One region of the Streptomyces sp. NPDC058240 genome, then DNA from elsewhere that is predicted to be linked to it. Evidence: riboswitches for the same ligand, from Rfam matches in the RefSeq annotation. Region 1 holds a riboswitch; the other holds the start of a gene.
The links. Region 1 has a riboswitch for cyclic di-AMP ahead of ACFVX4_RS38185 (peptidoglycan DD-metalloendopeptidase family protein). Riboswitches for the same ligand answer to the same signal wherever they lie in the genome.
Positions count from the first base shown of each region.

Region 2: it holds a riboswitch for cyclic di-AMP, as region 1 does, so the genes downstream of both, ACFVX4_RS07625 (M23 family metallopeptidase) here and ACFVX4_RS38185 (peptidoglycan DD-metalloendopeptidase family protein) in region 1, are expected to answer to the same signal.

Region 1 covers NZ_JBHVWT010000064.1:13,329-18,789, forward strand. The annotation lists gene ACFVX4_RS38170 (STM4012 family radical SAM protein) at 1-417, shown strand, start outside; gene ACFVX4_RS38175 (STM4011 family radical SAM protein) at 426-1,304, shown strand; gene ACFVX4_RS38180 (SGNH/GDSL hydrolase family protein) at 1,354-2,199, opposite strand; gene ACFVX4_RS38185 (peptidoglycan DD-metalloendopeptidase family protein) at 2,389-3,309, opposite strand; cyclic di-AMP (ydaO/yuaA leader) riboswitch at 3,313-3,469, opposite strand; gene ACFVX4_RS38190 (alpha-galactosidase) at 3,766-5,461, opposite strand, start outside.
Region 2 covers NZ_JBHVWT010000002.1:513,851-519,311, reverse strand. The annotation lists gene ACFVX4_RS07630 (aldo/keto reductase) at 1-556, opposite strand, end outside; gene ACFVX4_RS07625 (M23 family metallopeptidase) at 979-2,211, opposite strand; cyclic di-AMP (ydaO/yuaA leader) riboswitch at 2,223-2,375, opposite strand; gene ACFVX4_RS07620 (PP2C family protein-serine/threonine phosphatase) at 2,665-3,819, opposite strand; tRNA gene ACFVX4_RS07615 (tRNA-Met) at 3,997-4,070, opposite strand; gene ACFVX4_RS07610 (SPFH domain-containing protein) at 4,147-5,358, opposite strand; gene ACFVX4_RS07605 (hypothetical protein) at 5,432-5,461, opposite strand, start outside.

The DNA.
Region 1 (5,461 bases):
GGGTGCGGCGCCCGCTCGTACACCACGGAACTGCACTATTCCTTCGACTACGCGGTGGAGATGCGGGAGGTGCGGGCGATCATCGACGGCTACGCCGCCACCGAGGACTTCTCCCGCGCGGAGGTCGGACGGTACGTCGACGGCGACGAGGCCCGCCGGCGCCACCTCCTCCAGTCGGTCCTCCAGGCCGAGGGGCTGCGACTGGCCGACTACCGGGAGCGGTTCGGTACCTCGCCGGCCGACGACTTCCGCCTCGAGCTGGCCCGGTTCGAGGCGCGCGGCTGGCTCGACGCGTCGGCCGGGGCGTCCGGGCTGCTGCGGCTGTCCCCCGAGGGCCTGGCCCACTCCGACGCCCTGGGCCCGGAGCTCTTCTCCCCCGATGTACGGGCCGCGATGGCCGCGTACGAGCTGAAGTGAGCGCCCCCATGGACCTGACGATCCTCTACCGCGGCCCGCTCGCGTCGTGCGACTACGACTGTCCGTACTGCCCGTTCGCCAAGCGGCGCGACAGCCCGGAGCAGCTGCGTACCGACCGTGCCGCGCTGGAGCGGTTCACGGCGTGGGCCGCGGCGCAGACCGGTGACCGGCTCTCGGTCCTGTTCACGCCGTGGGGCGAGGGGCTGGTCCGCTCCTGGTACCGCCGCGCCCTGGTCGAGCTGGCGCGGCTGCCGCACATCCGCCGGGTCGCGATCCAGACCAACATCAGCAGCCGTACGGGGTGGCTGGCCGAGGCCGGTGAGGCGGGCCGCGAGAAGATCGCCCTGTGGTGCACGTACCACCCGGGGCAGACACCGTACGAGCGGTTCCTCACCAAGTGCCGGGAGCTGACCGCGCTCGGCATCCGGCACAGTGTCGGTGTCGTCGGGCTCGACGACCACCTCGACGAGGCGCGGCGGCTGCGCGCGGCGCTGCCGGACGAGGTCTATCTCTGGGTGAACGCGGCGGAGGGCCATACCTACACGGACGAGGAGGCGGACCGCTGGACGGCCGTCGACCCGCTCTTCCCGTACAGCCGGCATCCGCACCGGTCGGCCGGGCTGCCCTGCCGGACCGGCGAGTCGGTCATCTCGGTGGACGGTGACGGCACCGTGCGGCGCTGCCATTTCGTACCGGCGGAGCTCGGCAATCTCTACGACGGGAGCTACCGGCGGGCCCTCGGTCCGCGCGCCTGTCCGCTGGCGGTCTGCGACTGCCACATCGGCTACGTGCACCTGGAGACGCTGCCGCTGTACGACGTCTTCGCGGGCGGTGTGCTGGAGCGCATACCGGCTGCTCCGCTGTCGTCGCTCGCCGGACCGGTCTGAGGTTCAGGCCGGTCCGGCGAGCGGCGGCAGCGCGGTCGCGGACATCTGTCTAGAGCGGCAGGAGGTCCGGCCGCTTCGCTTCGACGTGGTCGCCCGAGGACTCGCCGCGCAGCCGCCGGCCGATCCACGGAACCAGGTACTCCCGCGCCCAGTGGATGTCGTCGCGCCGTACTTCGAGGGTGCCGCGCTGTGCCTGCGGGGGCCATTCCTGGTCGGGGTCGGCCGGCACATCGATGCCGAGGACCTGGGCGGCGCGCAGCGCGACCCTGGTGTGTCCCTCGGCCGACAGATGGAGCCGGTCGTCGTCCCAGGCACGCCTGTCCTGGACGGACCGCAGCGACCACAGGTCGAGGACCGGGCAGTCGTAGCGGTCGGCGATGGCCCGTACATGGGCGGTGTACGTGGCGATCTTGCCGCGCAGATGGCGCAGCACGGGAACGCCACGGGTGTCGAAGCCGGTGGTGACCATGACCGTGCCGACCGCTTCGGTCAGCTCCGCGACCGCGCGCTCGAAGCGCTCGGCCACGTCGTCGGGGTCGGTGCCCGGCCGGATGATGTCGTTGCCGCCCGCGCAGAAGCTCACCAGGTCGGGTGCGAGCTCCTTGGCGCGCGGTACCTGCTCCTCGACGATCTGGTCGAGGAGGCGTCCGCGTACGGCGAGATTGGCGTACCTGAAATTCCCGTGCGCGGAACCTTCGGCGCCCGTCGCCGCATCGGGGTCCGGGAGCTGGTCCGCGAGGAGGACCGCGAATCGGTCCGCCCAGCCGACGAAGGTCCCGTCCGGGCCGGGGTCGCCGACTCCCTCGGTGAAGCTGTCGCCAATCGCCGCGTACGACCCGATGACGCCCTGTCGGTTGATGACGCCACGTTGATTTTTTCTCGAATCGTCTGCCACAAACGCTTATCCTGCACCGCCGAATGTGACCTACGCGACCGTAATATGGGGTTGACGGGTGGTGAGATAGACCACCCGGTCAGGTTTTGGTAAAGGGGGAATAAGCGGAAGGGGCGGTGCGCCGCCGCGCACCGCCCCTTCCGTGTTGCTCAGGTCATGCTTTGTTGCTCAGCTGCCCGGCCGTTCCGCTCAGACGTAGATGCCGTGCGAGGCCAGGAAGGCGATCGGGTCGATGTCCGAGCCGTACGCCGGGCCCGTGCGGACCTCGAAGTGCAGGTGCGGGCCGGTGGCGTTGCCGGTGGCGCCGGAGAGGCCGACCTGCTGACCGGCGCTCACGGCCTGGCCCACCGAGACGGAGAGGGAGGACAGGTGGCCGTACTGCGAGTAGTGGCCGTCGGTGTGTTTGATGACGACCTGGTTGCCGTACGCGCCGCCCCAGCCGGCGGCGACGACGGTGCCGGAGGTGATGGCCTTCACGCTGGTGCCGGTGGAGACGGGGAAGTCGATCCCGGTGTGGCTGCCGCTGGACCAGTTGGAGCCGGAGGCGCGGTAGTTGGTGGTGTGGTTGCCGGGGACCGGGTGGACGTAGCCGGAGCCGCTGCTCTGGGCGGCCGGGGCGGAGGCCGGGGCCTTGGACTGCGGGACGGCGGTCACGGACTTGGCCGGGGCGGACTTCTCCGCGGCCTTCGAGGGAGCCGAGAGCGCCTTCGACGGGAGGGACGAGCCGGTGCCGGCACCGGTGGGCGCGGCGTCGCCGGTCGCCTTGGCGCCGAGGGTCAGCTTCATGCCCGGGAAGATCAGGCTGGGGTCCTTGCCGACGACCTTGCGGTTGTCCTGGTACAGCTTCTCCCAGCCGCCCTTGATCTTGTGCTCGGCGGCGATCTTCGACAGGTAGTCGCCGGAGACGACGGAGTACGTCGTGGTGGCGGCCTGCTTCTGCGCGACCGGCTCGGCGTGCGTGGCGGCGGCCGGGGCGGCCTGGTCCGCGGCGTGGGCACCGGTGGCACCGAGCAGCGGCAGCGCGAGGACGGCGCCACCGGCGCCTGCCGCGGCGACGCCACGGGCGATGGGGCCGAACTTCGGACGGCGGTGCTTACCCGATATGGGCATGGCGTATTTCCTCTCCGGCGCCTGCGAGGTGAGCTGTCGGGTTCGGGCTGGAGATGCCCGGCCGCGCTGAGCGCGACTTCACCCCTAGCCGGCCGGATTTCTCCGGTCGGCGGCTTACCTGGTTCCCCCGCTCCTGCCACGCGATGAGTGGATGTGAATTCCGGGCGGCGGCAGGATTAGGCGGTCCGTCCGGATTGACGGTGACCGTAAGCGAGTCGGGACGACGAGAACAAGCCACAGGTTCCATGCCGAAATCCGCGCCGGGAAATCGGCGCGGAATTCCGGTCACACTCCGTGGATTAAGGATCTTGGCTTTCCGCGCCGCGTACGGAATGCCCAACTCGCCCGTCACCACACACCGTCACGGATATGATCCCGCTCACGAGGCGGCGATCATCTCCCGTACAAGCGGGCCATATTCAGACAAAGGCCCGCATTACGGACATGCCCTGTCCGTCACCCCCGCCGGAGCCTCAGCACCCGCGCGTCGAGATCGCCCCGAAGTCCGCTGTGCAGCCCCTGGTGCAGCAGTGCCGAACCGTGGTGCACGGCCCCCGTGTCCAGGCAGGTGTACGTCGCTTCGGGATCGAGCCCGCGCAGCCGCAGGGCCGGGGGCCGCTCCCCGTATCGCTGCGCCTCCAGCCACATCAGGACCACGGTCTCCACCCCGTGGACGTACTGGACCGCGCTGAGTCCGCCCCGCGGCTCGCGCAGCCGGTACAGCGCGCCGTGCTGCACGACCGGCCGGATCTCCTTGTAGAGCTCCACCCAGGTCCGCGCCTCGGCCAGCTCCTCCTCGCCCCATTCGGTGAGGTCCCCGCCGACCCCGAGCACACCGGCCATGGCACTCACGAAGCGGAAGCGCAGCGAGCTGACCCTGCCGTTGAGCTGGTGATTCGGGCTGTCGGTGACCCAGGCTGCCATCACCCGGGCCGGGTGGATGTGGCCGAAGCCCTCCTGGATGGCGAGACGGTCGAGCGGGTCAGTGTTGTCGGAGGTCCACACCTGGTCCGTACGGGACAGAATCCCCAGGTCGACCCGGCCGCCGCCGCCCGAGCAGGACTCGAACGCGACCGTGGGATGCGCGGCCCTGAGCCGGTCGATCAGCGCATACAGGCCGTTCACGTGCTCGATCCAGAGCTTCTGCGGGTACTCCTCGCCCGGCCAGCCAGCATCGGTGAAGCAGCGATTGAAATCCCATTTCACATAATCGACGGGCGTGCCGGAGAGCAGCGTGTCCAGCTGCTCCCAGAGATATGCCTGCACATCGGGGCGGGCCAGATTGAGCACCAGCTGGTTGCGGTACTCCGTCCGCGCCCGGCCGGGGAAGTGCTGCACCCAGTCGGGGTGCGCGCGATAGAGCTCACTGTCGGCGTTGACCATTTCCGGTTCGACCCAGATGCCGAACTGCATGCCGAGCCCGTGCACTTCGTCGGCGAGCGGCTTCAGCCCGCCGGGGAAGCGGTCCGGATTCGGCGTCCAGTCGCCGAGCCCGGCCCGGTCACTGGTCCGCTGCCCGAACCACGCGTCGTCCACCACGAACAGCTCGACGCCCATCGCGGCGGCGCGCTCTGCGAGAGCGCGCTGCTGGTCCAGCGAGACGTCGAAACCCGTCGCCTCCCAGGAGTTGTAGAGCACCGGCCGCGGGTTCTCCGCGTCCGGAATCACATGGGCCAGCTGCCAGGCATGCCAGGCGCGGCTGGCCCCGCCGAACCCCTGCCCGCTCCACAGACCGGCGAATACGGGCGTGGTGTACGACTCCCCCGGTGCGAGCCGCAGCAGCCCGGAGTCGTCGTAGCCGGCGCCGCCGGTGATCTGTACGAGCCCGTCGGGCAGCCGCTGCACGGAGATCCGCCACGACCCGGACCAGCCGAGCGCACAGCCGTACACCTCACCGCTCTCCTCGGTCGCCGCGCCGTCGGCGTCCAGCGCGACCCACGGCAGGTACTGGTGGCCGGTGTGGCCGCGCCGGCTGGAGATGACGCTCTCGCCGTGGATCAGCTCCGCCCGTTCCAGCCGCGACTCCGCCGCCCAGCGTCCGTGCAGCCGGCTCAGCCGCCAGCCGTCGCGGGCGGGCAGCGACCAGGCGGCCGCGTCGGCGCGCAGCAGTTCCAGCGGCGGCCCGTCCGGCCCGGCATGGGCGACGGTGGTC
Region 2 (5,461 bases), on a different contig from region 1:
GGTTGTAGTGCGGCTGCAGGGCCACGTAGCGGGCCAGCCCCTCGCGCTCGGAGAAGTCCAGGGAGGCCTGGAGCCGCTCGGGGCTGATGTTGGAGGCGGCGATCTCCCGGACCTTGCCCTCCTTCACCAGCTGGTCGAGGGCGGTGATGATCTCCTCGACCGGGACGGTCTCGTCGTCGAAGTGCGTGTAGTAGAGGTCGATGTGGTCGGTGCCGAGCCGACGCAGCGACGCCTCGGCCGCGGCCTTGATGTTGGCGGGCGCGAGCCCCCGGTACGAGGGGTGGGTGGAGACCTTGGTTGCGACGACGATCTCGGCGCGGTCGGAGCGGCCGGCGAGCCACTTGCCGATGACCGTCTCCGACTCCCCGCCCTCGTTGCCCGGCACCCAGGCGGAGTAGCCGTCGGCGGTGTCGATGAAGTTGCCTCCGGCCGCGACGTACGCGTCCAGCACGGCGAACGACTGCGCCTCGTCCGCGGTCCAGCCGAAGACGTTGCCGCCGAGGGCGAGCGGGAAGACCTGAAGGTCGGAGGAGCCCAGCTTACGAAGAGAAGTCATGAGTGGAACAACGAATTCCGGCGGGTCCGCTATTCCGGGTGCTCGCCGTTCTCCGGGCCGGTCGTGACCGATCCCCGCACCACTCACAACGGATTCCGGACCGGTCGCAGGAGGCCCCCGCAAGAGGTCCCCGCACTGCTCGCAACGGGTTCCCGCACCACTCGCAGGACATTCCCGCACTGCTCACAACAGACCGGCAGCCCTGACGTCGGGGGGTGAGCGTCAGGGCTGCCGGGGTTCATCGGGGCGGGCGTCGCCTCAGAGGCTTTCGGGTGACCTCGGATCGGAAAAGCGGACGCGGTCTGGTGCGTGCGATCCCAAGGCGGAGGAGGGAGGCGACGCGGAGCGTCGTCGACGACGACAACGCGGGAAGCGTGCGTGCCAGGGCGTGGCCGCCCGGTCCGAGGTCACCCGACAGCCTCTCAGGGGTTGAGGCCCTTGTCCCGGAGCCAGGCCATCGGGTCGATGCCCGAACCGCCGGCGGTGTGGACCTCCAGGTGGAGGTGCGGCCCGGTCACGTTGCCGGTCGCGCCGACCCGGCCGATCGTCTCACCGGTGCTGACCTTCTGGCCGACACCGACGCCGATCGAGGACTGGTGGCAGAACCACAGCTCCGTACCGTCGTCGAGCTCCAGCACCGTGCGGTAGCCGTACGCACCGGACCAGCCGGCCGACTTGACCGTGCCGCTGTGGATGGCCTTGATCGGGGTGCCGGTCGGGGCCGCGAAGTCGAGGCCGGTGTGGTAGCCGGAGGACCACATCGAGCCGGCTTCGCCGAAGGTCGAGGTGATCGTGTACGAGGAGGTCGGGATGGCGTAGCTGGCGGCGAGCTTGGCGAGCCGCAGGGCCTCCGCCTTCTTCTTGGCCTCTTCCTCCGCCTTCTTCTTCTCGGCGGCGGCCTTGGCCTTGGCCTCGTCCTGCTGCTTCTTGGCCTCGGCGGCGGCCTTCTCCGCGGCTTCCTTCTCCTGGGTCGCCTTGGCCTCGGCGGCGGCGGCGTCCTGCTGCTGCTCGGCCTGCTGGAGGATGCGGGCGCGGAGCGCCTCGCCGGCGTCCGTCGTGCCCTGCTCGGCCTCGGCGGTGGTGAGGCCGGCGGTGGTGAGCGGGGCGGAAGCGGCTGCGATCTCGGCCTTGTCCGCCTCGGACTCGCCGGAGAACAGGGAGCCCACGCCGGGAAGGGACTTGGCGTCGGGGAGGTTGTCCGAGATGGCGTCGGGCACGGAGATGGAGACCGGCGGCTTGCCCTGCGCGGTGGCCATGCCGCCCGCGCCGACCGCCGCTATGACGCCGACACCCAGCACCGTGGAGCTGCGGGCGAGTCCGTTGCGCTGCTTGGCGACGCGGTGCCTGCCGCGTACCGGGCGGACGGACTCCTCGGTGGGGTTCCACTCGTCCCAACCGCGTTCGGACTCAACGTCGTTGCCGTCGGCGCGGAAGTCGGCACGGAGGTCGGCGCGGAAGTCGCTGCCGAACTCACCGGTGAAGTCGCCGCCCGGCTCGGTGCCGTAGTCGGTTCCGAACGCCGTCGCCGTCCCGGTGGGTGCGAAATCGGCGCCGTGGCCGGAGTCCGGCCGGGGGCCGAAGTCGGCGCCGTAACCGGTGCCGTAGTCGGGATTGAACCGGGACGGGGCCTCGGGGGCAGGCTTGTTGGACGCCACGGGGGCGCACTCCTTTCCTTCCTTCTCGCCTACCGGGTTAGCTGACGGGTTCGGAGCAGGAAGGTCTCCTACGGACCCCTCCGTCTCTCACGAGACACAGGTGTCCGATTCACCCCATGTAGGTGGTTCCCCGGTTCCCTTGCGGAATTCGGCGCTCGCGCACGGTGCCGCCATTGATGACGGCTGGGACGACCGCGCTGCGTTATCGAACGTTAATAGACACCGGGGCCGTATTCCAAGCTGTTCCCACTGATCGTTCACGTCTTTGGCCTGGACTTTACGGGACATAGCCGGGTGGAATCGGACGAGTTGACCGCCCCTCAGCCACTACCCCGATTCTGACGTTGCGTCAAATGTTATGCGGAGTGGCGCCTTTCGATTACGCACGGTGGCATCGCGCGTTCCGCCCCTCGCATCGCCCGTCCCGTCCCCTCACGCCTCGCGTTCCGCCCCTCACGTGGTCTCCGCGCCAACGATCCGCACGGTCCTCCGCCGGTCCGGCTGCCCCTCCGCGGGACGTACGACCGCGAGCAACGCCATGTCGTCGGTCGTCTCGCCGCCCGTGTACAGCCGCACGTCATCGGTCAGCGCGGACAGCAGCTCCTCGGGCCCCGGAAAGATCCGCCCGCGCAACCGGGCCGCCGGGTCGTAGAAGACCCCATCGGCGTTCCGCGCCTCGGAGAGGCCGTCCGTGTAGAGGAGCAGGGTCGTCCCGGCCGGCAGATCCCACTCGTCCGTCCGCTCCGGCCATACCCCCAGGCCCATGCCGAGCGGCAGCGCGGGCACGGAGGGCTTCAGCACCTCCAGCGCCCCGTCCGGGTGCAGCAGGATCGGCTCGGGGTGACCGCGGTTGACGATCCGCACCCGGGACAGCCCGGACGGGATCTCGGCCAGCACGGCGGTGATGAAGCCCTCCAGCACATCGAGCCCGCCCCGTCGCGCCTCCTCCCGGGCCAGCGCCCGCTCCAGCCGCCTCGCCACCCCTTCCAGCGAGGACTCCTGCTCAGCCGCCTCGCGGAACGCCCCGATGACCACCGCCACCGTCTCCACGGCGTCGAGCCCCTTGCCCCGTACGTCCCCGACCACCAACCGCACCCCCCACGGGGTGTCCGAAACGGCGAACAGGTCGCCGCCGACGAACTCGTCCGCCTGCGCCGCCTCGTACCGCGCCGCGACCTGCAGTCCGCCGGTCCGGTCGGCCGGCTGCGGCAGCACCGCGCGCATGGCCGTCTCCGCGACGAACCGCGCGGAGGCCAGCTGCTCGTTGCTGCGCCGCACGACCCCGTTGATCACGACCGCGAGGACGGAGACGGTGGCCAGGGTGAGCAGCTCGATCAGCGGCACGGCCTGCGGCAACGTATTGCTGAACAGCCGCAGTGCGATGACGGCCAGCATCGAGGCGATACCGGTGCGGATGGTGCTGGCCAGCGAGAAGAACGGGGCGGCGATCAGCGGAGCGGCCACGAACAACGGAATCGCGGTGAAGGTCGGCGGGGTGAGGGCGTCGAACACCAGCCCGCCGAGAATCATCAGGGCAGGCAGCGTGCGTACGAACTGCCGGGTACCGCCCCCGGCATGCCTGCCACGCCGCTTCTCCCGCTTCCACACCTGTGGTCTCCTGCCCGGTACGCGCGCGGCTGCGGACGGTACCGCGCCCCACTCCCAGGCTCGCCGGAGCGGAACGAAGCGGCGACTCCTCTTCGGCCAATGGGGCGACACCCGAGGTGCGGACCACAACGAATCAGGCCCGGCACGCTGTGTGCGTGCCGGGCCTGACTTCTTCAGTAGCGGGGACAGGATTTGAACCTGCGACCTCTGGGTTATGAGCCCAGCGAGCTACCGAGCTGCTCCACCCCGCGTCGTTGAACACAACTCTACGCCATGTCCGGCGCCCTTTTGACCACTCGGGTTCGCCCGGCCTTCATCCCGGCCGCGTCAGGAGGGGTTCGTCTCGGAGATACGGGGTGCGAAAGTGGCCTTCCCGTGGACCGCCGGCGGCTTCATCGGGTTAGCGCCCCGCTGGAGCGAGTGGAGGATCGCCAGCCCCTGGCCGACGACGCCCGCCGCCATCTCGTTGACACCGTTGGTGCCGTTGAGAACGGTGAGGTCGGCGCCGGACATGCCGCGGGCGGCGGCGTCGGCCAGGGCGGGCAGGTTCTCCACGATGCGGTTGGCCGCGATGAGCTCCTGGTTGCCGTCACGCAGCGAGGCGGCACGGACGCTGTTGGCGTCGGCCTGCGCCTGGGCGAGCGTCCGCTCGGTGTACGCGTTGCCGTCGGCCTCGAACTTCATCCGGTCCCGGGCCGCCTCCGCCAGGGTGCGCTGCCGGTAGGCCTCGGCGTCCGCCGGGCGCCGGACCTCCGCTTCCAGCCGTTGCGCGGCGAGCGAGGCCTGCCGCTCGGCCAGTGCGGTCTGCTCCTCGATGACCTCCTGCGAGGCGCGGGCCTGGGCGAGCGGCCCGGCCTGCGCGGCGCGGGCGTTGTACTGCTCTGTCTCGGCGAGGAAGCCGGCCCGCTTGAGCGCGGTGTCGCGTTCGTACTCCGCCTTGAGCGCGGCGGCCTGCTGCTCGCGCTGACTGGCTTCCTGGTCGGCCTTGGCCTCGGCGATCCGGGCCTGGCTGGCGACCGCGGCGGCGTGCGGGGCCGCGAGGTTCCTGATGTACCCGGTGGAGTCGTCGATCTCCTGGATCTGGAGGGCGTCCACCACGATGCCGAGCTTCTCCATCTCGCCGTGGCTGCCCGCGATGACCTCCTGGGAGACCCGGTTGCGCTCACGGATGATCTGCTCCACGGTCAGCCCGCCGACGATGGAACGCAGGTGCCCGGCGAAGATCTGCCCGACGAGCTCCTCCATCTGCTCCTGCTCGGTCAGGAAGCGGCGGGCCGCGTTGGCGATGGACACGGCGTCGTCGCCGACCTTGAAGACGGCCACGGCCCGGACGTTGAGGCGGATGCCCTGCTGTGTCACACAGTCCTCGGTGATCTCCGCCTCGCGCAGCGCCAGGGAGAGCATGCGCGCCTTCTGCTTCACCGGGAGCACGAAACTGCCGTGCCCGGTGACGATCCGGAACTGGGTGTCCAAGGTCTGCCCCTTGGAACCTGATATGAGCATCGCCTCGTTGGGGGCGGGAACGTGCCAGAAGAACATCGGAGGACTCCTGCCGTATGTCACTGCTTCCGTGGGTACGTCACTGCTTACGTGGCTACGTCGCTGCTTCGGCTCAGGACGGCAGGCGTTCCACGATCACGCC